Marinagarivorans cellulosilyticus: one gene and its partner. Each later gene encodes a partner of the first gene's protein in a complex. Links are inferred from orthologs where the notes say so. Each region holds a gene or a part of one and is shown on either strand. Other genes may lie near its edges. The genes, in order: rne and eno.

Region 1 (17,299 bases):
TACGAACTTAATGATAGCGTAGAGGTATTAACGCCTTTTTTGTAGCGTATTTTACGGAGTACCCCATGATAAAAACGTTGCCAAATAACAACCTTGCCACTGGTGTCAACTACTATATAGAAGGTGTTAACCTGCTGTGGCGCAAAGAGCTAAGGCTTTACATCCTCGTACCTTTAATCATTAACCTGATTATTTTCTTTACCCTTACGGCAACCATGTTCCACTACTTTAATAGTGGCATGGAATGGATGCTTGATAAGGTTCCCAGCTTTTTGCACTTTTTAAAATGGTTAATGTGGATATTGGTCGGGGCGATACTATTGCTGTGCTACGGCTACCTATTTAATGCCATCACCAATATTGTGGCCGCCCCCTTTTATGGTCTGCTAGCACAAAAAACCGAAGAGCTAGTCACAGGTAAAAAAATGGCCGACGAGCCCATCGGCCAGATGATACCGCGTGTTATTGGCCGAGAATTACGCAAAATATTCTATTTTATTGGGCGAGGTATTTTTGTCTTTTTCGTGCTGATATTGCTAGGCCTTGTTGGCATTACAAGCCCCCTCGTGCCCGTGGTTGCAGCCTTATGGGGATCTTGGTGCATGGCTATTCAATATGTTGACTACGCCTGCGATAACAACCAGCTCGATTTTGGCCCAATGCGCAAGCGCATGCGCGCCAATATATATAGCAGTACTGGTTTTGGTGGAATGGTGATGATTGCCAGCATGGTACCCATTATCAATATCTTTGCCATGCCAGCCGCCGTTACTGGCGGCACAGCCTTTTGGATTAAAGAGCTAAAGTGGCAGCAATAGCAGACAAAAAAATGGCCGCTTAATAGCGGCCATTTTTATCTTACCGGACACCTCTAAAAATGCACTTTTTCCGCGATAACGGCGTCAGCTCCGTCCTCGAGTCCTCACAAATTGGAGGACCAATTTGCACAGTTTGCTGCCCGAAGGGTGAAGCGCAAGGATGCGTTGAATGATTTACACCACGTAAACTGCGGCTCTCGGCTTTGGCTTCCTGCGTCGCTCTACCTCCTGAATCCATTCAGTCGTCCGGGCGGTGCCTCCTTGCTCTCACAAAACAATCACTATTTTTAGAGATGCCCTTACATTTAAATCCAATATGCTATGAAAAATACCGTTGACTAACCTTACCCCACACTTTAGTTAAGGTGCTCTCTACCGCAACAGACACCGAAAGCCCTAACTTTTCAGGCAGTGTTTTCTTTTGCTCAAAGCTAACCTCGAATAAATCAGATTCAGCCGACAAACCATACAAATACTCATCTGATGTACTAATCGCATCAATAAGCTTTTTATCCAATGCACGCGAACCGAACCAAATCTCACCCGTTGCCACATCTTCCACATCGACTTGCTCGCGATGGCTAGATACAAAATCTTTAAACAGAACATGCGTATCTTCTAAGTCTTCAACAAACTTTTTGCGGCCTTCATCCGTATTTTCACCAAGCATTGTTAACGTGCGCTTGTATTTACCTGCCGTTAGCATTTCATAGTCGACATCATGCTTTTTTAACACTTTGTGAAAATTAGGAATTTGAGCAACAACACCAATAGAGCCAATAATTGCAAATGGCGCGGCCAATATTTTATCGGCTACACAGGCCATCATATAACCACCACTGGCCGCCACCTTATCGACACACACGGTTAATGGAATAGACTTATCAGCAATACGCGCCAATTGGCTAGAAGCCAAACCGTAGCTATGAACCATACCACCGCCACTTTCCAACTTAACGACAACCTCGTCTTGCGGCTCGGCAATGGTTAATACCGCTGTCACGGTTTCGCGTAGCTCGTCCGCTGCGGACGCCTTAATATCACCATCAAAATCCAGCACATACACACGCTTTCGGCGTGCTACTTCATCGCCCTTTTTTTCGGCTTTTTCTTTTTGCTTGGCTTCTTTTTTTTCTGTTTTCTCTAATTGTTTAAGTGCCTTTTCAGATAACACAGCATGCTGCAAGGCCTCGCGCATAGAATCATAGCGCTCATTTAAGCGCGCAATGGCTATCTGCCCTTTGTCGCTAGCAGCGCCCTTTACGCTTGATGCGACAATCAAACCAATCACCACGGCTATCGCTACCACCAGCGTAATCGCTTTTGCTAAAAACAGCCCATATTCAAATAAAAATTCCAACAGATAATCTCCAAATACACGTTTAAATATCAACAAAGAAACAACTTAACAAAGCCACCGTAAATACGCTTAAGCATTTACTGGCATAAACTAGAAGTCGAGCTAACTCGTTACTCAACAGACGATTGAAAAAAACTATCAATCAGTTGGCGAGAAATGGTGCCTACTGGCGGCAGCTCCGGCAAGTTATCCATCGAGAACCAAGCCGCATGCTCTATTTCAACACCATCAACACTAATATCGCCGCCAGCATAATCGGCAATATAACCCAGCATCAGCTGCGACGGATATGGCCAGTTTTGGCTGGTCACGTAACGTAAATTTGCAACGTCAAGATCAACCTCCTCTTTCACCTCGCGAATAAATGCCTGCTCTGCCGACTCACCAACTTCTATGAAGCCCGCTAAACAACTATAACGCTGACTTTTTGAACGAGCATGCTTAGCCAATAAGCAACGAGAGCCATCAACAATTAGCCCTATAACACAAGGCGATATGCGAGGGTAAAATAAGGCACGGCAAGCCGTGCACTCTAAAGCAAGGTCAACCGTATGCTGCTCGGTAGCGCTGCCGCAACGACCGCAAAACTGATGATGCAACCACCAGTGTTCCAATTGTGCAGCGCGCGACAATAACGCAAAAGTATCGGCATCCACGACTGCCATTAACTGGCGCAGCGAAATAAGCGCTTGCTGAGGTGCCTGTGCAACAACAGCAACCCCCCAAGACTCGCCACTTAGGTTTCCAACACGCAAAAAAACAGCCGCATTAGGCGGCTGTTCAGTATGACGGTAATCACCATTTTCTTTTGGTAAAAAGTGACCGTTACATGCCACTAACCAAACATCAAAAAGCATATTGATAATCCTTTGATGCCAAAGCCCAAAGCTCTAACTGCTAAGCCGTATGCGCTGATGCAAAGCCAAGCGCGGCAAGGCTATCTTCCGCTAATTTAAGCACAGACTCGTCCGCACGATTGCCGTGCACCGCCGTATCAATGTAATACTCGATACTGATAATGGCATCGGCGAAGGTCTCTAACAACTCTTTTAAGGCTGCCGGCAAGTCGGGCTGCATTAAAACTTCATCGACAAAATCGACACAACTTTGCAAAGCTGCCGCTGCGCGTTTGTGCTCTAGCAAAATCATACCGCCGCGAACGCCCGTTAACGTTTTGGCAATATTACGAATATGGCCTGAGTCGTAGTCAGACTCAGAGTACGAGTTGAGCGCACGCTTAGATAAGCTCAAGCCAGCTTCGGATTCTTTAAGTACAATTCTTTCTGCTTGCGCGAGCTCACTAAGCGCAACAACCTCGCGCTGAACGACCTCATTGGCCATAGCCAATCGGTCGCTCGACAACTTGGCATACTCTAAGCTAAGCGTGGCACTCTCGATGAATAGCAACGTTTTTGCGGCCTCATCTAAATCATCTTCGCTCATCTCGCCATCGTTGTCAGCCCAAGCACGAACCCGGACAATTTCATTTTTAAGGATGGTCGACGGCCCCTTAAGCCCAACAATGCTTAAAATTTCAGCGATTTTACTGAGGGTTTCAGCCAAACCTTCAACATCATCAACCTTGTAAGCACCTTGAGAGGCAATCTCTAATACCTTTTTGGTATTGTTGATTTCGTCTTGCAGAACCTTAACCAAAGAGGCAACCGTGCTGGCACTTGGGCCTTGTAATATTTGGCGCTCCTCTGCAAGTTCTTGGTCTGTATAACCTAAGTCAGGAATAGAATAGAGTGCGCGCAGCTTTTTAAAGGTTTCGCTATCGATACCAGATAACATCAACAAATACAGCAACTCTTTAACCAAGCCTTTGGGCGGCACCGCTTGGTAGGCAATGCTACCGCTTTGCTGCACTTGCCGAATCACCCGATCCAATCGGCTAAAAAGCATTTTGCGAGATTCTAGTAACTCCATATTCTGCTTAACTACCGCCACAATGGCTAAATTACCTAACCACCACAACAATGTTAGAGGCTTATCACTACCGCCCAAACGCTGCAGCCGAATTAATGCTCGGCGCATCAAACCAAGCGCAGGAATAGATTGATCACCGCGCAACACGCCAATCAAACCCATTTGATACATATGGCGCAGGCGAGCCATCAGGGGTTTAAACTCTTCATCGCTAACAACAATTGGCTCGACAGGAGGTATCACCGGAGCATCGCGGAAGGTAATTTTGAAAAAGTGGCTTTCTGGTAGAACAGCTTCTTTGCGCAGTTTGCGCAGCTCGTTAATTTGAGGAATCAACAGTACAGGCAAACGCTTCTCTGCCCGCTGAACATACTCGACATAAGCCGCCATAACCACAAACGCGGAGCTTATTTGCTCTAGCTTTTTAGCGCTGGCCGTTGCTGCCTCTGCAGGCTTAATAGTTGCTGTCGTCAGGTACAGTTCTTCAGCTAATAGGCTTGCACCTTTGAGCTCTAGCAATCGAAAAATGCCAAGTATTTGTTTAATGCCTGCAATGCAGGCCTCTAGTGGTTTGCCATCATCTTTGTCTGAAACGAAAGATTCAAGGTCGTGGCCTGCCTGCTCAATTGTGGCAAGCAACTCCTCTCGAACCATTGACAAGGACTGAACATTGACTGAGTCCGTCGTATTCACTCTGTATTCCTGTTTGCTGATTGTCTGCATATAGCGTTTATATTTATGGTTGTCTGCTTGAAGAATGTCAAAGCGACACTGCAAAAATCGTCGGTTGTTAACTCATTATAACGCCCACGACCATAATCCATTAAGTCGTGAGCTCACTGCAAACGTCCAACAAGATCGAGGCCGCTCAAACAGCAAAACGTAAACTATCTCTGCGAGTGTAACAAAACCTAATGCACTCGCACAGAGGTACATCCCAAATAGGACATTATGTGCCAAATCAAGGTAATTGTGCTGCTTTTTTATGCTTACGCGCCTCTAACGCAACTCGTTGATCCCTCAAAGAATAAAAATTTAAAAAGTACGTTGACGAGTTAAAAACGGTTGCTATAATGCGCGCCTCACTCTGCCAGAGTGGTGAAATTGGTAGACACAGGGGATTCAAAATCCCCCGCCCTTAAAAGCGTGCCGGTTCGAGTCCGGCCTCTGGTACCAAACATAAAAAAACCCGAACGCTTGCGTTCGGGTTTTTTTATGTCTTTCGATTGAGCCGCTGCACGCTAAGCTGGCTCCATCTCAACCTCTGGCTCAGCCTCACCGTCCAACTGAATTAACGTAATATTCTTAAGTGCCGCTAATTGCGAGCACCAGGCTGAATTAGCGCTAATAGGCATGTCAATCATAACAACCTGTGATACTGAAGCGCGATCATTCATGTCGCGCAACGCCGATAGCAAGTCGCCGTCTTTTAATAACATCATGCCTCCGCGCACGCCAAAAGCAGCCCAGCCAGCCCAACTACCGCTGCCGTCGGGCTTTTGCACCACAACCCGCGTAAGGCTTAACCGCTCTGCACGCTTGCGGCGAACTAGCTCTTGTACATCTAAGCGCCCTTGACGCTGCCAGCTGCCAGCGATATAACTTTGGTATACGCCTTCATGCTTCGGAGCACTTAAGCCACACGCCGCAAACAATCGACCAAGCGTTGTCGCGCTACAGGTAACTTCGAAAGTATTCTCGATTTGTTGCAAAAGCTCAGCGCGTGACCACATTTTGGCAGGCTGATCTATAATCCAGCCAAGCACTTCGGCCAGTTGCGACTCGGATAACTGCCGACGACGCCCCTGCTTAGCACTCTGCGCCAAGGCTGTAGCGCCCTCATCTTTATATGTTCGCAGCCATTTGTAGAGCGTTTTATCGCCAAGGCCATAGGCCCTAGTGACTCGCGACACTGGCTCGCCAGAGATAACTCGCGATACAGCCATTTGCCTTAGTAGTGCCTGTTCGTCAGCATTCAGCTTACGCGCATCGTACTTTATTTTTGTTGCCGCAGGTGCTTGCATAGAACTACCTCTTGATCATTCGTTGTGTCGGCTAGACTAATGTGCAATGGTGTTTAGTTCGTACCACTTTTAGCAAAACGCCAACATCGGGTATATATCAATTCAAGGAACCGCTTTTTAAACGTCCCACTTTCTGCAATACTTAAAGTGGGCATACCAAAAAGTCATTAGAATCAGAGCGTTGCATAAACGATGAGCGACCCATTCAAAATCCCGCTATTCAACCTACACGACCTCATCGTTATCACTACTGCTATTGCAGCGGTTTTAATGTTGGTGATGCTGGCGGTTTCGCCGACTAAAAATGCGCGCGCCAATCACTGTTTAACCGTATTTTTTGGCTGTTTATTGGCCCATTCTGCTTGCATTATACTCATGTGGAATGCGCAAATAGCACCAAAATTGAATACCTTTTCTGCAGCCATCGTTGTCACTACCTGCCTGGCAAACCTACTCAAAGGCCCATCGCTATTGCTTTATGTTACCGCTATTACCCAAGCGGGCTTTAGCTTCAACCGAAAACAGTTGATACACCTTGTGCCGGCAATCGCGGTTGTCACCCTTATGCTGGCGCTGAATATTCAGCTTGATGACTTAAAAGGTATTACTCAAACTCAACATCAACGGCTGATTCACGATATGTGGCTGCTAATGAAAGGGCTGCCAGCGGTTTATGCCCTAGCCTGTATTCCCATAGCATTATCGACCTCACACCTAATGCAAAGCTTTTACTCTAGCGACAGTGAAATGGGGAAAAACTGGCTCAGCCTTTTGTGCATCGGCTACGCCGCATACTGGGGGCTAACCTTTTTCAGCCAGCTATTTGGCAACACCCTAACCAAACTTTGGTTAGATAACGGTAGCATGGCCGACATCTTGGGCATCGCGAGCAACTATTTAGCTTTTGGCCTATTACTTACTTTATTTAGCTACAGCGTATCCCTAACACAACAACAACTCGGCCGCGCCCTTACTGCCGCCAAGCCCAAAAGCGCAGCAAAAACTACGCCGCTAAAAGTAGACTCTTTAGCGAACACCATTGAATCCTGCATGAAAAACGAGAAGCTATTTCTTCAAAGTAATCTAACGGCAGAGCAATTTGCAGAGCATGTAGGGCACGCAACACGCGACATATCAACAGTGCTAAACCAGCATTTTGGCAAGAACTTCTTTGAATTTATTAACACTTATCGCGTGGAAGAGGCCCAACGTCTACTAATATCACCCGAACATATCGACACATCAATCACTGACATCCTGTACATGGCAGGCTTTAACAGTAAATCTGCCTTTCAGCGCTTTTTCAAACGCATTACCGAGATGTCACCCAGCGAGTACCGCGCACTACACAAAAAAAACAGCTCAGTTAGCGACTAGGACTACGCTAGGTATGCTCGAGCTTTTTGCTGCAGCTGCAAATATTGCTCACCATCTACGCCTGAGTTATCGCATACGGTTAACAGATCTTCAATAAAAAAGCCCAATGCTCGCCGCTCGATTCGCAGGATACCTCCACGAACAGAATCCGTTAGCCCCCCATAAAACGAAGCAGCACCAAAATCACCAAACAGCACGTGACCAGAACCTTCACTCAACAGCATATTGTGGGCATAAATATCCCCATGGCACAGGTTTCGACTATGCAAATGCTCAACTACCGATTCAATTTGAGCCACCATCGACACAACCAACGCTAGCGGTAATTTAAGTTCAGCAGGGAATCGATCGCGAGTACAACTAGCAAAACTTGGTGGCCCCGCCAGGTTTGTATATTCACCCGGAATTAAACGCATGACCAACCCTTTACCTGCAATACTCGCCAACGGCGACACCAAGTTGTGATGTTGCCCTGCCAACAAGGTGGCACGCAACTCGTCCTGAACATAGCCATCACTGGTGACACCGGATTTAAAACACTTCACTGCAACACCTGCAGGAAAGTTAAACAGGTTCTTTTTCCAGTGTGCGCGCGAAATTACGCCAGAGGCACCACTCCCCAGAACATCGCTTAAGACCAAGTCATCAAACTCAACCTCCGGCAACTCCTGCGGCGGTTCAGTACTTTGGCAAAAAGGGTTTCCCGCGAAAGCCAACCAAGCCAAGCGCGGCAGCTCTAGCAGTTGCTCAGGGAAGTGCTGCAAGCGGTTAGCCGATATACGGACTAATTGTAAGTTTTTACATCGCTTAATCGAGGTGGGTAATTGCTGCAGCTGGTTGCCAGCAAGCATCAATTTTTGCAGCCGCACAAGGCTACCTATGCCTTCGGGTAACGCCGTAATACAGTTGTCCGTTAAAATCAGCCAGCGTGTTTGCTGCGGCAAAGCCCCTTCCGGCACAGACACTATGCGGTTAGATTTAAAGCCAATCATCTCCAAACGCTCACACCGACCAAGTACAGAAGGGAAAACCTCAAATACGTTATTCGATAGAAACAAAACCTTCAGATGCCTAAGCCGATGAAAATCATCCGGCAGCGATGACAACTGGTTCCCCGACAGATCTAAAACCTCTAGAGACTCGGCCAAATTATATATTTCTGTCGGGAATTCACTTAAATCTTCCGATAACGTTAACCGGCTCTCTCCCGCTAACTCGCCAGCCTTAAGCTGTACTAATGTTTGCAACACCTACTCCTTAAAAAACACTTTGCTAAATTTTAGCTCGGCATTGTACGTGACATTTCAACACCCGCTCGGCCCCAAGGAGCCAACAAGCCTAAATTAACGCTCGGCATTTTATCAAAGGTAACCCATAATCTAAGAAGACATCATGCGGCAACAGCTTATAACTTACTGTATGATTCGCCCGTTAGTTAATTCGAGAGGAATTCAGTGTGATCTCTACATCTGCGCTTATTGCTACCAGTATTATTTGCCTTATTGCTGGCGCGGGACTAGGCGCATTAGCTATGCGCATATATAGCAGCGCTCGCCAGCCCAAGGATTTAGAAGCAAGGCATAACACCCTGCAAAACGAGTACAATCAATATCAACAGAATGTTGCTCAACACTTTGTTGATACCTCGCGCCTTATCGCCGAAACACAGCAGCGACAACAACAGTTGCGAGAGCATTTAGTTAAAGGCGCGCTACACCTAACCAGCGCCGATATCAGCCGCGCGATTTTAGCCCAGGGCGATGAAGAGCAACCTCTAACCGAAGGCGCGGCACTCGAAAACCTTGACCCTGCAGACCTTACCCCACCCAAAGACTGGGCCCCTAAAATACCCGGTGAAGGCGGCGTACTTAGTGAAGAGTTCGGCTTAAAAGAAGAGAGCGAAGAAACCGACAGCATTGAAGTGCGCACCGCAACGAAGTCTACCAAAGCGTAATAGTCCGTGCTTTATCAAGCATTTCTTTACGCTCGCTGGCCGCTTGTTATTGGCTTGCTAGCAGCCCTTATCGCCCTTGTTGTTATGCCGCAAATGAACCCTCGCAGCAGCGGAGGGTTTACGCCTAGTAACAGCTGGGGGCAACCCACCTCCTACGCGCAGGCCGTACAAAGAGCTGCGCCAGCGGTGGTTAACATTTATACCCGCAAAAAATTAAAGCGCGCACGCCACCCACTCTTTGACGACCCGTTGTTTCGCCACTTTTTCAATAACGCAGACACATCACGCCAAGAAAGAATGCAATCGGCGTTGGGGTCTGGCGTCATTGTGACCGAGACAGGCTACCTGCTTACCAATAATCACGTTATTCAAGGCGCCGATGAGATTGTTGTACAACTGCAAGACGGCCGAGATGCTCAAGCTGACCTTATAGGTATCGACAAAGAAAACGACCTTGCTGTACTTAAAATCGAGTTAGACCAGCTTACAGCCATTAATATTTCGACTGAGCAAGGCATGTTAGTGGGTGATGTTGTACTGGCCATTGGCAACCCTTTTGGCATGGGCCAAACCGTAACCCAAGGTATTATTTCTGCCGTGGGCCGCTATGGTTTAGGCATCAATACCTTCGAAAACTTTATACAAACAGACGCAGCCATCAACCCTGGCAATAGCGGCGGCGCTCTAATTGATGCCTTCGGCAACCTTGTCGGCATCAATACCGCCATGCTTGATCGCATTGGCGATAACGACCTTAATGGAGTGGGCCTCGCTATCCCAGCAGAAACCGCCCTGCAAAGCCTAAGCGACATCATAGAATTTGGCCGCGTTGTGCGCGGCTGGCTAGGTGTCACCGCGCAACCCATTTCCCCGCAAATTGCTAGCCGCTACCGACTACCATCTCCCCACGGACTGCTCGTCACGGGAGTTTACAGCAATGGGCCAGCCCACATCGCAGGGTTACAACCCGGTGACATTATCGTGAAAGTGAATAATCAGAAGGTCAGCAACGGCTTAAACGGCGGCCTGCGCAGCATGCAAGAGGTTAAAGAGTCTCGCCCTGGCGAAGAAATATTATTGGAAGTTTACCGCGACGGGCAGCGCCACGTTATTAACGCCGTACTGGCTATAAATCCTATTGCCGGTTAACGCTCGCTATGCCCGAAATCATTCTCGCCTCATCATCGCAGTATCGTAAAAAACTGCTCGAGAGCCTCAATATAACGGCTCGCTGCATTGCGCCAAATATTGACGAGGCAGCGCTTGCTGATGAATCACCCAAAGCCACAGCCCTCAGGCTTGCCAAAGCAAAAGCCGCCGCCATCGCCATACAACTACCAAGCGACGAAAAAACTAATAGTATTATTATTGGTAGCGATCAAGTGGCCTGGCTTGACGGTGCGCAGCTAGGCAAGCCCGGAACCCGCGAAAAAGCCATTGCCCAACTCAAACAACAATCTGGTAAGACGGTACGTTTCTATACCGCGCTATGCGTTCAAATGAATTCGCAGCAGTGCAGCGATGTTATTACCACCGAGGTCGCCTTTCGCGATCTTAGCGAACAAGAAATCGCCCACTATATCGAAAAAGACAACCCTATTGACTGCGCAGGCAGCTTTAAAAGTGAAGGCGCCGGCTGCATGTTACTTACCCGCGTTACCAGTGATGATCCTAGCGCGCTTATCGGTTTACCCTTAATTCGAACTACTGAGTATTTGCGCCGCTTTGGGGTAAACCCATTATTGCGCATCAACTAACCCAGCACCTCTCTTTGCTGACACAACCACGGCAGCATTAGCGTTAGGTTATCCACGCACAATTTAGGCTCGTAAGCTTTTAAGCGGTCAATATGGTGAGCGCCATAACTCACCGCCACACGCGGCATGGCAATCGCTTTCGCCATCGCCATATCAAACTCAGTATCGCCAACCATTACAGCACGGCTATGACAGCGATTACTGACCGCTAAAATCTCGTTAAGCATAAGCGGATCGGGCTTGGAAGCCGTTTCGTCTGCGCATCGCGAAAACGAAAACAGCGACGCAACCCCCAACTGAGCCAATACTCGGTCCAACCCTTTGCGGCTTTTACCCGTAGCAATCGCCAGCGAAAAGCCCTCATCATGCAACTGCTCCAACGCTTCTAAAGCACCCTCGTAAAAACCGGGGGTTTCATTGTCGGCAACGTAATGGCGACTATAGGCAGCAGCCAATGCTTCTACCTCAGCCGTATCTAATTGAGGGTATAGCTGAGCCATAGCATTAACTAAGCTCAAGCCAATAATTTCCCTTATGGCCTCAGGTGCTAAAGCTGGCAAAGCCATGTCTTTAGCTGCCGATTGCACACAGCGAACAATTTTGGCCGTCGAATCGCTTACCGTGCCATCCCAATCAAAAATGATCAGCATTTAAAGCCTCCAAGCCAGCAGCCTGCAAGGGCTGTAATAACTCTGCCGGCAGAGGCGCGCGCACAGATAATGGCGCACCATCAGCAAAACGCAGCTGCAAACCGTGCGCATGTAAGCATAAGCGCTTAAAGCCTTTTGCTTTCATACGTTTATTGTCTTCGAGGGCCGTGTATTTTTCGTCCCCTACCAGCGAACAACCAACATGCTGCGCATGCACGCGTATTTGATGGGTCCTGCCGGTTAAGGGTTTAGCCGCAACCAATGTAAAACCATCAAAATACTGCAGCACTTTAAACTCGGTAACCGATGCCTTACCTTCCGAATGAACCCGCACAATGCGCTCGCCGTTGGGATACTCACACCGCTTTAGCGGAGCATCTACTCGCGCGATATGTTTGGGCCAACGACCCACAACCACCGCCACATAATGCTTTTGAATCACACCTTTGTGTCGCAAGGCATCTTGCAAATGCTTTAGTACACTGCGCTTTTTGGCTACCATCACGCAACCCGAGGTATCGCGATCCAAACGGTGCACCAACTCAAGAAACGGCGCACCATACGCCTGCCTTAAAGCCTCGATCAAGCCAACATTAATACCACTGCCGCCATGGACGGCCAACCCCGAAGGCTTGTTAATAATCAGCAAGCCATTGTCGTCATACAGAACTGCATCGCTAAGTGTTTGTATTAACCCCTGCGAAGGTGTAACAACTTCAACTTCCTTTGTTTTAATGGGCGGCACCCTAACAACATCCCCGCCCAACAACTTGCGATCAGGTTTTGCACGGCCTTTATTAACTCGCACCTCACCTTTTCGAATGACCCGATAAATCATCGATTTAGGTACACCCTTTAGGCGTGCTAGCAAAAAGTTATCTAAGCGCTGGCCCTCGTACTCTTCAGGGACTTCTATAAACTTAACTTCACTCATGACGTAACCTAGCGCATAAAACGCGCAATTCTACACGCCCCCTTCGGGCAGCTCTATAAAAGCACCCGAATTAATAACTGCCGAATGTTTGAAAGCCTCATACCTAAGTGCTACACTCCAGCAGCTGTCACACCGCACTAGGCTTATTTACTGCATGCCTACTAGCGAGCGAGCGCTCACCTAGTTCGGACCGATTGAGTGACTGCACCACGGATATAATTAGCGCTTTTAATAAATCTTTATTAGGCGCAACTGGGATGGTGCGTTTACCTGGCAACTTAAAATCCCGCCGAAAAGCCCACCTCCCGCTCGAAATGAGCAAATTGAAAACTAACTTAAACTATAGATAAAAAGCCAACGCGCATCCTACGATGTGCTTGCAGTTTTGGCAGCATAGCGAGCATTAACCGCCATGCGCCATTCCTTCGCTTTCGCAATTGCAACGAAGACCCTGAAGACGCTTCATTTTGCGGCAAAGGCCCAAAAGTACAGCGCTCACGGCATTCAAAAGCCAAGGATACGATAGACGAATTAACAGCAGTGGTTGAGCTAAACTCAACCACTGAAACACAAGTCGCAAGGGTGGCCACATACGCCACTCAACGGAAACCCGCAGGCTCACCTGCGACGTCCTGAGTACTTGATACTGTATGAGTGCACCACAAGGCCTAGCCGTAAATGGCCTTAAGGCGAGCAAACTGAACATCTATTTGCCGCACATATTTGGCAGCACTCATTAAAGCCGCTATCGGCTGTATGCACTTTTTAGGCTTGTGCTTTGCATAATTGCTAAACGCAAAGAGAACACAAATAATGAAAAGAATGCTCATCAATGCCAGCCAGCCAGAAGAAGTCCGCGTGGCGCTTGTCGACGGACAATGGCTATACGATCTTGATATTGAAAACCAACAACGCGAACAAAAAAAATCCAACATCTATAAGGGCAAAATTACCCGCGTAGAGCCCAGCCTAGAAGCTGCCTTTGTCGATTACGGCGCAGAGCGCCACGGCTTCCTTCCCCTTAAAGAAATTTCGCGCGAATACTTTGTCAAACAAGATGGCAAAAGTGATCGCGGGCGCATCAAAGACCTTGTCAAAGAAGGCACCGAAGTTATTGTTCAGGTCGACAAAGAAGAGCGCGGCAACAAAGGTGCCGCACTAACAACCTTTATTAGTCTGGCCGGCCGCTACCTCGTCTTAATGCCCAACAACCCACGCGGCGGCGGCATTTCCCGCCGTATCGACGGTGAAGATCGCTCACAATTAAAAGAAGCCTTAAGCTCTTTGGATATGCCAAAAGGCATGAGCATTATTGTACGCACCGCAGGTGTCGGGCGCAGCGCCATAGACCTGCAAAACGATTTCAACTACCTCGTGCGCGTTTGGCAGTCCATTATTGATGCCTCTAGCGGCGTCAGTGCCCCCAAGTTTTTATTCCAAGAAAGCAACGTTATCATTCGCGCCATTCGCGATTACCTGCGCCCAGATATCGGCGAAGTTATTGTGGATACCAACGAGTCGTTCTCGCGAGCACTGCAATTTGTTCAGCAGGTGATGCCGCAAGAAAAGCACAAAATCAAACACTACAACGATGAAGTCCCCCTTTTTAACCGCTACCAAATCGAAGGCCAAATCGAAACCGCCTTTGAGCGTGAGGTTAAACTCCCATCTGGCGGCTCGATTGTTATTGACCCGACTGAAGCACTGGTCTCTATTGATATTAACTCGGCGCGCGCAACCAAGGGCGGCGACATCGAAGAAACTGCACTCGCAACCAACCTAGAAGCGGCAGATGAAATCGCACGCCAAATGCGCTTGCGCGATATTGGTGGCCTAGTCGTAATCGACTTTATCGATATGCACCCCGACCGCAACCGCCGCGAAGTAGAAAACCGCATGCGCGATGCGTTAGGCATGGACAGAGCTCGCGTGCAAATCGGCAAAATTTCTCGCTTTGGCTTGCTTGAAATGTCTCGCCAACGCTTGCGCCCATCACTAGAAGAAACCACATCAAAAATGTGCCCTCGCTGTACCGGCCAAGGCACCATTCGCAGCACCCGCTCACTAGCACTTTCTATTTTGCGCATTGTGGAAGAGGAAGCTAAAAAAGAGCGCAGCGCTGAGATCCGTACGGTTGTACCTGTACCGGTTGCCACCTACCTACTCAACGAAAAGCGCACCGCGATTAGCAATATCGAGTCTCGCCACTCTACGCGCGTAGTCATTCTGCCAAACGAGCACATGGTTACACCGCACTACGAAGTCACTCGCTTACGCGATGACGAGGTTGAAGGCGCAGATCAAAGCTACAAGATAGAAGTCTCGGACCCGCATGCCAGTGAGCTCGAAGAAGAGAAAAAAGCCGAGAACTTTGTGCCAGCAAAACCACTGGTATCTCAGGTTTCACCGCCGCCGCCAGTAACAACCGTAGCAGACAACAAAGCCCCGGAAGCCAGTAGCGAAAAATCTGAACCAGGGCTTATCGCCAAGCTGCTCGAGCTTGTTATCGGGTTTTTCAAAAGCAAGCCAGAAGAACCAGCGCCAAAAGCCAGCGAAAACCGCGGCCATCAAAAGCGTCGCGGAGGCAATAACCAGCGACGTTCGCGCAACGGTAATCGCAACCAGCGACACAACAACCGTCGCGACCACCGTCAAAACCAAAACGATTCTGATGAAATTGTTGATAACCTCAGCGGCGAAAACATTTATCAAGACACCGAGAAGCAGCAAGATCGCGAGCGCCCACAAAACAAAAACCGCCGCAATCGTCGCCGTGGCGGACAAAACCGTAGCGATAACAACGAGGGCGCAACAAGCGAAACAAACAACACAGAAGGCAACACTAGCGAAAACGAAAACCAACCACCCAAGCGCCCAAGCAATCGACGCGGCCGCACGCAAGAACGCCAGCGCGGGGCAGCCAGCGAAGCCCAAGAAACAGAAACGGCAACGCAAGCGCCCGCAGCTAAAGCGCCAGCCAAGGCGGCCGAGTCGAATAACGATGAAGCCCAAACTGAGCGCCCAGCGCGCCGTCGTCGCAGCCGCGGTAATGGCAACAAGCGCAAAGATGCAGAAACAACATCAAACGACAATGCTGGCAACGATAATCAAAATACTGCCACGCAGGACGACAGCACCACAAAACCTGTTGAGGCTTCCGCCAAAGCAGAAAAAGCGCATGTCGATACTGCTGCGACTAAAGAAGAAGCTAAAAACCTGGAGCCAAAAGCATCAACGCCAGAAAAAGCAGCAGATGCCGTTGCGACACCCGCAGCCGCTCAAGCTGAGGCCGCATTAAAAGAAGCATTAGCTGCCACGCCAAAGGAGAAGGTAAAGGAGCAGGAGCCGGCAGCCAAGGCCACAGAAGAGGTGCAAACAGCTTCAACACCGGAACCTGAAGCAACGACGCCCCCGGAAGAAAAGCCTGCGCCAAAAGCTGAAGAGCCTGAAACAAAAGCAGAGCCCACTGCAACCGCAAAGGAAAGTAGCGAAGCAACAACTTACGTTCGTGCCAATAACGACCCTAGAACTAACCCCAAGCCGGTAGCTAACTTAGCGATTACCACGCTAGAAAGCCAAATCACTAAAGGGTTGCCGCTAGATACCGCTCTCGCCGCTGATATTAAGCGCTCGCCTCGCGCGCTTGGACGCGCAAGCAACGATCCTCGCGGGCCGCTAGCAACAAAAATTAATGAGGAAGAAACAAAAGAAAGCCAGGTTTAAATTTTTTGTAATAAAGGGGTTGCCAGTTATATAAACAAATGTATAATTTGCGCCTCTTCTGGAGGGGTGGCTGAGTGGTCGAAAGCGGCGGTCTTGAAAACCGTTGAGTGTCAAAGCTCCCAGGGTTCGAATCCCTGCCCCTCCGCCACTATATAAGGACTAGCTCCTTATGAAAGGCTCATCGAAAGATGGGCCTTTTTTATGCCTACCTATCCAGCATCAAGACAACAATTCAAGACTTACGTATAAAACGCAAGTACAGCAAAATAGCCACAAAATACTCACTGCACTTACTTGATTTTTCACTGTCTCACCACCAAGATGTGTATTGATATTGGTTACACACATTGTATGATGCAACTTATTGACTCACCCTAGGAGATTCACCATGCAACAGGTTTATTCTGCAAGTTCGATTCAAAATGCAGAGACCCACAAAGTCTTACGCAATACTTACAGTTTATTGGCTGTAACGATGCTAGTGAGTGCTATCTCAGCATTCGTTGGCATGGCTATTGGGTTATCCCACATTATCTCTATTGCATTCTCATTTGGTGCTATAGGCTTGATTTGGTTTGTTTTACCCAAGGTTGCCAACTCACCCAAAGGTATTTTAGTGGTCTTTGCTGTAGCCGCACTAATGGGCGCAGGCCTAGCGCCCACCATTAGTTACTACCTACAGTCTGCCAATGGTGGAATGATCGTAATGCAAGCCCTTGGCGGAACCGCTTTGGTATTCTTTGCGCTATCGGGCTACGTACTAACTACCCGTA
Region 2 (10,370 bases), 1.5 Mb from region 1 along the record:
AGCGTGCCAGTTATTACCGATGTGCACACCCCAGAGCAAGCGGCGCCCGTTGCCGAGGTTTGTGATGTTATTCAGCTGCCTGCCTTTTTGGCTCGCCAAACTGATTTGGTCGCAGCAATGGCAAAAACTGGCGCTGTTATTAATGTAAAAAAACCGCAGTTTTTAAGCGCTGGGCAAATGACGAATATTGTCGAAAAGTTTGCTGAGTGCGGTAACGATAAGGTTATTCTATGTGAGCGCGGCAGCTGCATGGGGTATGACAACCTTGTAGTGGATATGCTGGGTTTTCGCACCATGAAAGACAGTTGCGACCAAGCGCCGATTATTTTTGATGTTACCCACTCGTTACAGTGCCGCGACCCATTTGGCGCAGCTTCAAGTGGCCGTCGTAGTCAAACCGCCGAGCTGGCGCGTGCGGGTATGGCTGTGGGTTTGGCGGGCTTATTTTTAGAAGCCCACCCCGAACCGGACAATGCAAAGTGTGACGGGCCTAGTGCGTTACCGCTCAATTTACTTGAGCCATTTTTGGCGCAGATTAAAGCCGTTGATGATTTAGTGAAATCGTTGCCTGCGCTGGACATTCAGTAATTATTTAAATTTCTTTGATGGCCGCAGCTGGTGCGGCCATTATTTATTCCCACAATGTAATTATGTTTTACCTACAACTAACGGAGACGGACTCAAATGAGTAAGATTGTCGACATCAAAGGTTTTGAAGTTATGGATTCACGCGGTAACCCAACGGTTATGGCGGAAGTTATTTTGGAGTCGGGCGCAGTAGGTTCTGCATGTGCACCTTCTGGTGCTTCAACGGGTTCACGTGAAGCATTGGAATTACGTGATGGCGATAAAAGCCGTTATTTGGGTAAGGGCGTTTTAAAAGCGGTTGCTAACATTAATGACACCATCAAACCTTTGTTAGTGGGCAAAGACGCAACAGCGCAACGCGAACTTGATCAAATTATGTTGGACGCTGATGGTACTGAAAACAAAGCGACTTTGGGTGCAAACGCAATTTTGGCTGTTTCTTTAGCGGCTGCCAAAGCAGCATCGATTGCTAAGAACGTTCCTTTGTATGCGCACATTGCAGATTTAAATGGCACTCCTGGCCAGTACACAATGCCGGTGCCTATGATGAACATTGTTAACGGCGGCGAGCATGCCGATAACAATGTTGATATTCAAGAGTTTATGGTTCAGCCTGTTGCTGCGCCCACTTTTGCTGAAGCTTTGCGCGTTGGTGCAGAAATTTTCCACGCCTTGAAAAAAGTATTGTCTGGTCGCGGCTTAAATACCGCCGTGGGTGATGAAGGTGGTTTTGCACCTAACTTGCCTTCTAACGAAGGGGCTTTAGAAGCAATTGCTGAAGCCGTAGCGAATGCAGGTTACGAGTTGGGCAAAGACGTAACGTTAGCGTTGGATTGTGCGTCGTCAGAATTCTACAAAGATGGCGTTTACGATATGGCTGGCGAAGGTAAAAAATTCTCTGCGCCTGAGTTCGCTGATTACCTTAAAGGTTTGACCGAGAAGTTCCCGATTTTGTCTATCGAAGATGGCATGGACGAAAGTGATTGGGATGGCTGGGCTGACTTGACCGCTAAAACTGGCGAGAAAACACAGTTGGTTGGCGATGATTTGTTTGTGACAAATACCAAAATTTTGAAAGAGGGCATTGATAAGAAAATTGCTAACTCTATCTTAATTAAGTTCAACCAAATCGGTTCGCTTAGCGAAACATTGGACGCCATTAAAATGGCTAAAGATGCCGGTTATACTGCTGTGATTTCACACCGTTCAGGTGAAACTGAAGACACCTTCATTGCCGATTTGGCTGTTGCTACTGCCGCGGGCCAAATCAAAACCGGTTCTTTGTCTCGCTCTGACCGCGTAGCAAAATATAACCGCTTGTTGCGTATTGAAGCCGAGCTTGGTGAAAAAGCGCCTTACCGCGGTTTAGCTGAATTCAAAAAAGCATAAAGCGGGTTCTCATTGGTGCTATGCGCTAATGTAAAATGCGTTAAAAAGGGTCGCTTGGCGGCCCTTTTGTTTATTCGGTGCTTTTTCTTTGCTATCTTTTAATCATGAATAAATTATTGTTTGTTTTAGTGTTGCTGCTGGTTGCTAGCCAATACCGCCTTTGGGTTGGCGATGGTAGCTTGGCGCACCTTGTTTCGCTAAAGCGTGAAATGGCTAAACAGCAGGCGGAAGTCGACACACTGACAGACCGCAACCGTGTTTTGCTGGCAGAAGTGCTAGCGCTTAAGCACGGTTCTAAAATGATTGAAGAAAAAGCGCGAACTCAGCTGGGAATGATTAAAGAAGGCGAAACCTTCTTTATGTTTGCTGATTAACTTTTCTGAGTAACCTTTGTGAATCCCATTCAAAGAAATTCTGATCGTTGCTGGTCGGTAGTGCCTGCCGCCGGTAATGGCTCGCGAATGCAGGCCGTATTGCCTAAGCAATATTTAACCTTAAATAATAAAACGGTTATTGAGCTTACCTTAGGGAAATTGCTTCATATTGCAGAAATATCCGGTGTTGTGGTTTGCCACGCCGATAGCGATACACGCTTTGGTGAGCTTGCGATTGCTAAGCACCCCCGTATTTTTGCTGCGATAGGTGGCACAGAGCGTGCGCACTCGGTGTTTAATGGCTTGGGCTATTTGCGCGATATGGCGCAAAGTGATGATGCCGATTGGGTGATGGTGCACGATGCCGCGAGGCCTTGTGTCAGTCATGCCTCGCTGGAGCGCTTGCTTGGGCATTGCCGCAAAACCGGGCGAGGGGCTATTCTTGCATCGCCAGTGGCAGATACCCTTAAGCGTCAGCAGGCGAATACCCCAATTATTACGGAAACGGTTTCGCGAGATAACTTGTGGCAGGCGCATACGCCGCAGTGTTTTCGTTTGGGTGAATTGCATGCTGCACTAAAAGCTGCATTAAGCACGGGCGTGGCAATCACCGACGAGGCGAGTGCAATTGAGCACTGTGGTGGGAGCGTCGATTTAATTGAGGACTCCCGCGATAATATAAAAATTACACGGCCTGAAGACTTAGCATTAGCGGGATTTATTTTAGGTCAACAGGCATTAAATTGGTAAGTGTTAAGCAAAATCAGGGGAATAAAGTGTCTTGTGATTTCCGCATAGGGCAGGGCGTCGATGTTCACGCCTTTGGTGATGGCGACCACATTATTTTAGGTGGTGTGCGCATTGAGCATACTCAAGGCTTGGTTGCGCATTCAGATGGCGATGTATTGTTGCATGCGGTATGTGATGCACTGCTTGGCGCTGCCGGCTTGGGTGATATCGGTTTGCACTTTCCTGATACTGATGATGCGTACAAAGGTGCTGATAGCCGCGAATTGTTGCGCAGCGTTTATGCGCGGGTTGCGGCATTGGGTTATCAGGTGGGTAATGTAGACTGCACTATTGTCGCTCAAGCGCCTAAAATGGCCCCTCACATTATTGCGATGAACCAATGCATTGCCGCTGACGTAGCGTGTGAAGTAAGTCAGGTTAATACCAAGGCCACAACGACTGAGAAGTTAGGCTTTAATGGGCGTAAAGAAGGTATAACTGCGCTGTGTGTTGCACTATTGGTGAAGGGGTAGTTGGTATGAAGTTAGTGTATAGCCATCAAAACGCCATTTTAGTTGAAAATGCTAAAAGCTTATTGTTAAGCGAAGGTATAGATGTGCAGCTAAGAAATGAGCATCTTGCCGCCGGCGCTGGTGACTTGGCACCCATGGATTGCTGGCTAGAGCTTTGGGTGGTCAATGAAAAAGATTTTGAGCGCGCTGACGGTTTAATTCAAGCGCTTACAAGCGAAGAAAAGCTTGAAGATTGGGTGTGTCCGAATTGCCGAGAGAAAAACTACCCGTCTTTTAAATTGTGCTGGAATTGCCAGCACAAAGTCGCTTAATAAAATGAGCTACTGGCATGAAGTTCATGCCAGTATTAGCGTTAAGCTTGTTGCAATGCTTGGTTGGCCAAGTGCTCATCGTAGGTGCCTTGGAAGTCGATAAGCTTTTTATCTTTTATTTCGATAATGCGCGTTGCTAGCGAAGAAACAAATTCCCTATCGTGACTGACGAAGATCAATGTGCCGTCGTAATGTTCAAGTGCAAGGTTGAGAGCCTCAATGGATTCCATATCCAAGTGGTTTGTCGGCTCGTCCATAATCAAGATGTTGGTATCTTGCATCATTAACTGACCAAACAATAATCGGTTTTTTTCACCGCCAGAGCAAACCTTAACTTTTTTCTGAAAGTCGTCAGCCGAAAACAGTAGCCTACCTAAAGTGGCGCGCACAATTTGGTCGTCGTGTTCGGGCTTACGCCATTGGCTCATCCAGTCGAACAGGTTTAAATCACAATCGAATGCTGCGGTTGCATCTTGGGGGCAGTAACCCAGTGTGGCGTTTTCTGCCCATTGAATGCGGCCAGCCTGTGGCCCAAGCTCGCCTGTTAAGCAGCGTAATAATGTTGTTTTTCCTGCGCCGTTTTCACCAATAATGGCAAGCCTTGCGCCGGCTTCTAAAATCATATTGCCGCCGCTAAAAAGTGGCTCGCCCTCAAAGCCGTGACCTAGCCCTTCGATGGTGAGTGCTTGGCGGTGTAGTTTTTTATCTTGTTTAAAGCGAATGTAAGGCGATACGCGACTAGACGGTTTGATGTCTTCGAGTTTTATTTTGGTTAATTGTTTAGCGCGAGAAGTGGCTTGCTTGGCTTTTGATGCATTGGCTGAAAATCGACTAACAAACTGTTGTAGTTCGCTGATTTGTGCTTTTTTCTTTGCGTTTTCGTTGTGCAGGCGCTCTTGTACTTGGGTGGCTGCTGTCATGAAATCATCATAGTTGCCAGGATAAATTCGCAAGTCGCCGTAGTCGATATCAGCCATGTGCGTGCACACGGAATTTAAAAAGTGGCGGTCGTGCGAGATGATAATCATCGTGCTTTTTCGCTGGTTGAGTACTTCTTCTAGCCAGTGAATTGTGTGGATGTCCAAGTTGTTGGTTGGTTCGTCGAGCAGCAGTATGTCTGGGTCCGAAAAAAGTGCTTGTGCGAGCAATACGCGTAGCTTCCAGCCAGGGGCGACTTCGCTCATTGGCCCGTAATGGAGTTCTTGTGCAATGCCGGCGCCCAATAAAATTTCGCCGGCACGGCTTTCTGCACTGTAGCCGTCCATTTCTGCAAATTGGGTTTCTAGGTCGGCCACGCGCATGCCGTCTTCTTCAGACATTTCTGGCAGTGCGTAAATGCGGTCACGCTCTTCTTTTACGCCCCAAAGTTCAGCGTGCCCCATAATAACGGTGTCTATGACGGAGTGTTTTTCGAAAGCAAACTGGTCTTGGCTTAGTTTGCCTAAGCGCTCGTTGGGTGTAATGCTAACCACGCCGCTAGAGGGGGCTAGGCTGCCATCAAGAATTTTCATGAAGGTTGACTTGCCGCAACCATTGGCGCCGATTAGGCCGTAGCGGTTGCCGTCGCCAAATTTTACAGAAATATTTTCGAAAAGCGGCTTAGCGCCAAATTGCATAGTAATGTTTGCAGTAGAAATCAACGGTACATCCAGTCGTAGAGGAAATAGGCCGCGTACTATAAATATTTAGCGGCACCGAGTCGAGTGCTTCCCTTGGTTGTACTGTGTGAAATGGGGTTTTACGTTATGCTGGCTAGTCGTCAGGTTGATCTGCGCTACGTATACGTTCTTGTCGCTCTTGTTCTTCGGCAAAAGCGGCTTTTATTTCTTCGAGTACGGAATCAACATCGGCCGATACTTCTTGCGCTTCAAATTGCCCCGTTAGCGTCATGTCTGGGTCGAGGGTACCTTCTTCAAAGTGAGACCATATTTCGCTGGCGTACTGGGTGTGTTTAAGCTCGGGAGCAAATTGTGCGTAGTAGTTGGTAATATTGTCGACATCGCGAACAAACATGCCATGCGCGTTGTTATTGCCAGCGGCATCTACCGCCTGAGGTAAGTCAATAATGACGGGGCCGTAATCATCAACCAATACATTAAATTCAGAAAGGTCACCGTGGACAATGCCAACACTGAGCATGCGCATTATGTAGTGCATCATAAGTGTGTGATCTTCAATTGCTTGTTCTGCACTCATGGTTACGTCATTTAGACGAGGCGCGACAGAGCCATCATCGGTGGCGATAAGGTCCATTAACAGTACGCCATCGTAGCAACCATAAGAGTTGGGTACGCGCACGCCGGCGTTGGCCACTCGAACAAGGGCGTCGGATTCTGCGCTTTGCCAAGCTTCTTCTTGCTGGTCGCGACCAAATTTAGAGCCTTTTTCCATGGCGCGTTGGCGCCGACTGTTGCGTACTTTTCGGCCTTCTTGGTATTGCACTGCTTTTTTGAAGCTGCGCTTAGCGGCATCTTTATAAACCTTGGCTGCGCGTGTGATATCGCCGCAACGCACAACATAGACAGAAGCCTCTTTTCCGCTCATTAAAGAGCTAATGACGTCGTCGATGAGTCCGTCTTCAAATAGGGGCTTTAGGCGTTTAGGCATTTTCATGAAGTTACGTTACCAAAAATATTGTGTGCAAATAAAGAGAGTGATAGCAGAAGTGATTTTAACGTTAGATTTAAGTAGCGCGCTTCACATAAAAAACAAAGGTATCCTTGTCTGTTGTGCTGTGAAGCAACTCATGCCCTAAAAAATCACAAAACTTTGGAATATCCCTCTGGGTGGAAGGGTCAGTAGCCACTACCTTAACAACCTGATCGATTTTAACGGCGTCAATGGCGCCATGCAAAAGCATAACGGGCTCTGGGCAATAAAGCCCTTGGGTGTCGAGTAGCGTTTCAAATTCTACGCTTTGCGGCTCTGTCATGGCGGCGTTCGTTAGGTTCTTTTTGTTGAAAGCGACAATTGTACCTTGTTAATCCTCAGTCGCCACCGGTAGTTGAATTTAAGATGCTAAGGTAACCTAAAGCCGCGCAGGAGGTCTCTTGTGTGCCCTTTAATTTCCAGCACCTTTGGTAGTGCTGTTGCTGTTTGTTAAGGTATGTGCGTTTTTCCGGCGTAAGTGGTTGCCATATATCATGCCCTAAAAGGGAGATTTGCCGTGTTTTGGCGGCGCTTTTGCTAACTTGCATGTGTATGTGCTCGTGATGCTGCCCGTTTTCGCTGACGAAGTCTTCTGCAATGCAGTCGAAAGGTGCTTGCCGCAGGTAGCGCCTGAGCTCAAAGCTTTGATTATTCGTACTGAAAATGAAATCCGTTGTCGCTTCTGCAGTATTGAGTAGCGCTGGATTTTGCTCAAGAATGGCCGATGCAATAGTGACAGCTGTTTCCCCTCCAACCCCTGCAATAATGAAAAGCTTGTTGCCTGCAAGCGCTTGAGGTGAGAGTGTAATTTTTTCTGCATTAATGCATTCGATACTTAAGGATTCATCTGGGGTTGAAGGGTATTGTTGCTGTATTTTATGGATAATCGAGGGTACGCAGTCGATTAAATGAATATGTCTGCGGTAAGGCATTTTATGCTGATGCAAATGAAGGCCAAGCCTGCCGTGATCGCAGCACAGATCCCATATGTACGAGTATTGACGGCTATTTGCCCAAGTGAATATATGGTGAAGTCTTGCGTCTAATTTCCTGATGCCAGGACCTGGAGGGCTGGATATGAGGTTTGCTGGTGGGGTATTAATAATTGGACCTTTACTTTTATGGGGCGTAGATGAGTGATGGTAGTGTAAATGTCTGCGGATGTGTATCGACTTTATTATGTGCGTTATCGCTTGGCTTTTCGGCTTGGCTCTTATTTAGGTTTTATTCGGGGCTTTTGTGCTGCGCCAATTGCGCCTTATTTGTTGGGCGAAGGTAAGCTGTCTGTTGATACCGAGCGCAGACTGGCCGATGCGCGTAATGTGATTAGAGATTTTATTCACAAAGGGTTGGAGGCTTCTGAATCTAAAGCGCACTTTAATAGAATGCGGCTAGGGCATGCCGGCGTGAGCTTACCCGAAGAGCACTTTTTATATGTGATTGCTAATTTTTATCTAGAACCGCTTAGGGTGAAGCGAATATTGGGAGGCAGCGTAACGGCTACTGAATGCAAGATGTTGTGTCGATTTTGGTGCGATGTTGCACGGAGTATGGGCCTGCGCAATATTCCAAGCAATTATATTGGCTGGCTAACACTAAGGCGCAATTATGAACGCCGATTTGGTGGTACAAGCAAAGGCTCTGTTGAGCTACTAAATCGCTGCATGCAATCAATGCTGGGTTTATCTATACCTTTTGGGCTGCGAACCTTTGCAAGGGCAATTATAGTTGCGCTATTGCCGTTGTCCCACAAAGCATGGCTGGAGCAGCGTACAATCACTGGGCGCTTTTATCTTCGCGTACTCATTTGGCGAGCAAACTTTAGAAATAGGTAAAAATGATGATGAAAAATAAATATTGGTTGGGGTTGTTTTGTGTGTTTGCGGTTGCCGGTTGTGACCGCATTAATAATGCAAGCCGAACAATGGATACCATGCTAGGCGGTGATTATGATGTTTATATCGAGGGCCACCCGCAGGTTTACCATGTTAAAAACGGTAAGGTGACGTCTGTGCCGGAGAAGGGCTATTACATTTTTTACCCAACGATTAACGGTGATAAACGTATGGTGCAATCTCCTATTAATGCAACAACGATTGTTGCGGTTGATTAAATCGCATGTTTTTAATTCGTTTGGCTAAAGATGGCGATTGTCTAGCACTGCTATCGTTGGTGAATCGCGCCTACCGGCCTGGCGAAAATTTAGCAGGCTGGACCCATGAAAGTGAATGGATCGATGGCGATCGAATATCCTTGGAGGCTTTAACGGCGCTGGTCAATCGCGAAGAAGTTATTGTGGCTACCCATGCTGGCGAACCTGGTAAGTTATTGGGTTGTATCCATGTTTCTATTGTTAATGAGGTGGTGTCTTTAGGAATGTTAGCCGTTGAGCCTAGTAGCCAAACGCTGGGTGTTGGCAAATGGTTGATGGCTAAGGCGGAGCAAATGGCTGGCGCTAAAGGGTGTAAGTTGGCTCGAATAGAGGTGGTTGATAAACGTACATCTCTAAGAGGTTATTACCAGCGCCAAGGCTATTGCGAGACGGGGCAGAATTTTAATTACCCCGTTAATCTGGGTGTTGGCAGCCCTAAAAAGCCTAATACTGTTTACTTGGTTGAAATGTCTAAAACGTTAGCTGAGCAAGCGCTATAAAAGGGCTTTATCCTTAAAACCCTTATTGCATTGCCTTTTATGCCTGTAGTTTTTGGCAAAGCTCTTCAAAGAGAGCGTCTGCTTTTAATGCAGAAGACTCTTTATCGCTGCGGTGTTTGTATTCGATTTCGTTGTTATCTAAGCCTCTGTCGCCAATGACTATGCGGTGCGGAATACCTATTAATTCAATGTCAGCTAGCATGCTGCCTAAGCGGGCTTTGGCTTCATCCATAAATAAAACATCAAACCCTTTAGCTTGTAGTTTTGTGTGAAGCTCCTCGCACACTTGGGCGACACGCTCTGATTTGTGCATATTAATTGGCACAATGGCAACGTTAAATGGCGCAATAGCATCTGGCCAAATAATGCCGGCTTCGTCGTTGTTTTGCTCAATGGCCGCAGCGACAACTCGCGAAACACCAATGCCATAGCAGCCCATTGTCATTACCGAGTCTTTACCTTGCGCGTCGAGAATAGAGGCGTTCATGGCTTTCGAGTATTTGTCGCCTAACTGGAATATGTGCCCAACTTCAATACCGCGTTTGATCGTGATATTGCCTTTGCCGCAAGGTGAAGGGTCGCCAGCAACAATATTGCGAATGTCTTCAATGCGAGAGAAATTAGCCTGAGCGCCCCAATTGCAATTTACAAAATGGTAATCGTTTTTGTTTGCGCCACAGGTGAAGTTAACGGCGACGGCAGCCGCCCGATCGGCAATAACTGGAATGCCGAGTTCTATTGGGCCGAGTGAGCCGGCGTTGGCGCCAATTGTGTTTTGTATTTGTTCGTCACTTGCAAATGTAAGCGGGCTTGCAATTTCAGCGAGTTTCTCGGCTTTAACTTCATTCAAAGCGTGATCGCCCCGCAAGCACAGTGCGACAAGACCTTGTTTGCCGGTTTCTTCGTCTGGGGTGCCCATAACAAAAAGTGTTTTAATGATTTTTTGCGAAGGTACATTAAGCAGGGCCGAGACTTCTTCGATGGTTTTGGTGTTTGGGGTATGGGTTAAGTCAGCTTTTGCCGCTGCAGCTTCTGTTGACGGAGCCGGAGCGAGGGCTTCTGCTTTTTCAATGTTGGCGGCGTAATCACTGCCATCGCTAAAGGCAATATCGTCTTCGCCACTTTCTGCAAGGACATGAAATTCA

What was found.
Region 2: the proteins of rne (region 1) and eno are in contact, whole or in part, in a solved structure (PDB 2FYM), measured with the Escherichia coli proteins. The link is inferred for Marinagarivorans cellulosilyticus from one-to-one orthologs.

What each region holds. Positions count from the first base shown.
Region 1 is NZ_AP023086.1:2,409,483-2,426,781, reverse strand. Bases 13,219-16,726 are described here. They hold rne (ribonuclease E), read left to right. Parts: upstream 13,219-13,616; coding sequence 13,617-16,526; downstream 16,527-16,726. Outside these bases: sulfate transporter CysZ, read left to right, coding at 66-818; protease SohB, read right to left, coding at 1,138-2,178; nudC (NAD(+) diphosphatase), read right to left, coding at 2,289-3,035; MARGE09_RS09565 (FimL-related protein), read right to left, coding at 3,076-4,800; MARGE09_RS09555 (helix-turn-helix domain-containing protein), read right to left, coding at 5,349-6,131; MARGE09_RS09550 (helix-turn-helix domain-containing protein), read left to right, coding at 6,324-7,508; MARGE09_RS09545 (leucine-rich repeat-containing protein kinase family protein), read right to left, coding at 7,511-8,755; MARGE09_RS09540 (Z-ring associated ZapG family protein), read left to right, coding at 8,965-9,462; MARGE09_RS09535 (trypsin-like peptidase domain-containing protein), read left to right, coding at 9,469-10,611; MARGE09_RS09530 (Maf family protein), read left to right, coding at 10,620-11,219; MARGE09_RS09525 (HAD family hydrolase), read right to left, coding at 11,216-11,869; MARGE09_RS09520 (RluA family pseudouridine synthase), read right to left, coding at 11,853-12,803; MARGE09_RS09505 (Bax inhibitor-1/YccA family protein), read left to right, coding at 16,915-17,299. UniProt on the Escherichia coli protein: Endoribonuclease that plays a central role in RNA processing and decay. Required for the maturation of 5S and 16S rRNAs and the majority of tRNAs. Also involved in the degradation of most mRNAs.
Region 2 is NZ_AP023086.1:3,886,361-3,896,730, reverse strand. Bases 1-2,830 are described here. They hold eno (phosphopyruvate hydratase), read left to right. Parts: upstream 1-684; coding sequence 685-1,977; downstream 1,978-2,830. Other genes in these bases: ispD (2-C-methyl-D-erythritol 4-phosphate cytidylyltransferase), read left to right, coding at 2,370-2,830; MARGE09_RS15735 (FtsB family cell division protein), read left to right, coding at 2,082-2,351; kdsA (3-deoxy-8-phosphooctulonate synthase), read left to right, coding at 1-588. In the rest of the region: more of ispD, read left to right, coding at 2,831-3,101; ispF (2-C-methyl-D-erythritol 2,4-cyclodiphosphate synthase), read left to right, coding at 3,128-3,613; MARGE09_RS15720 (putative signal transducing protein), read left to right, coding at 3,619-3,924; MARGE09_RS15715 (ABC-F family ATPase), read right to left, coding at 3,966-5,564; MARGE09_RS15710 (PA4780 family RIO1-like protein kinase), read right to left, coding at 5,677-6,537; sulfurtransferase TusA, read right to left, coding at 6,608-6,856; MARGE09_RS15700 (tRNA (adenine(22)-N(1))-methyltransferase TrmK), read right to left, coding at 6,912-7,628; MARGE09_RS15695 (hypothetical protein), read left to right, coding at 7,725-8,408; MARGE09_RS15690 (hypothetical protein), read left to right, coding at 8,411-8,686; MARGE09_RS15685 (GNAT family N-acetyltransferase), read left to right, coding at 8,692-9,225; MARGE09_RS15680 (proline--tRNA ligase), read right to left, coding at 9,263-10,370. UniProt on the Escherichia coli protein: Catalyzes the reversible conversion of 2-phosphoglycerate (2-PG) into phosphoenolpyruvate (PEP). It is essential for the degradation of carbohydrates via glycolysis.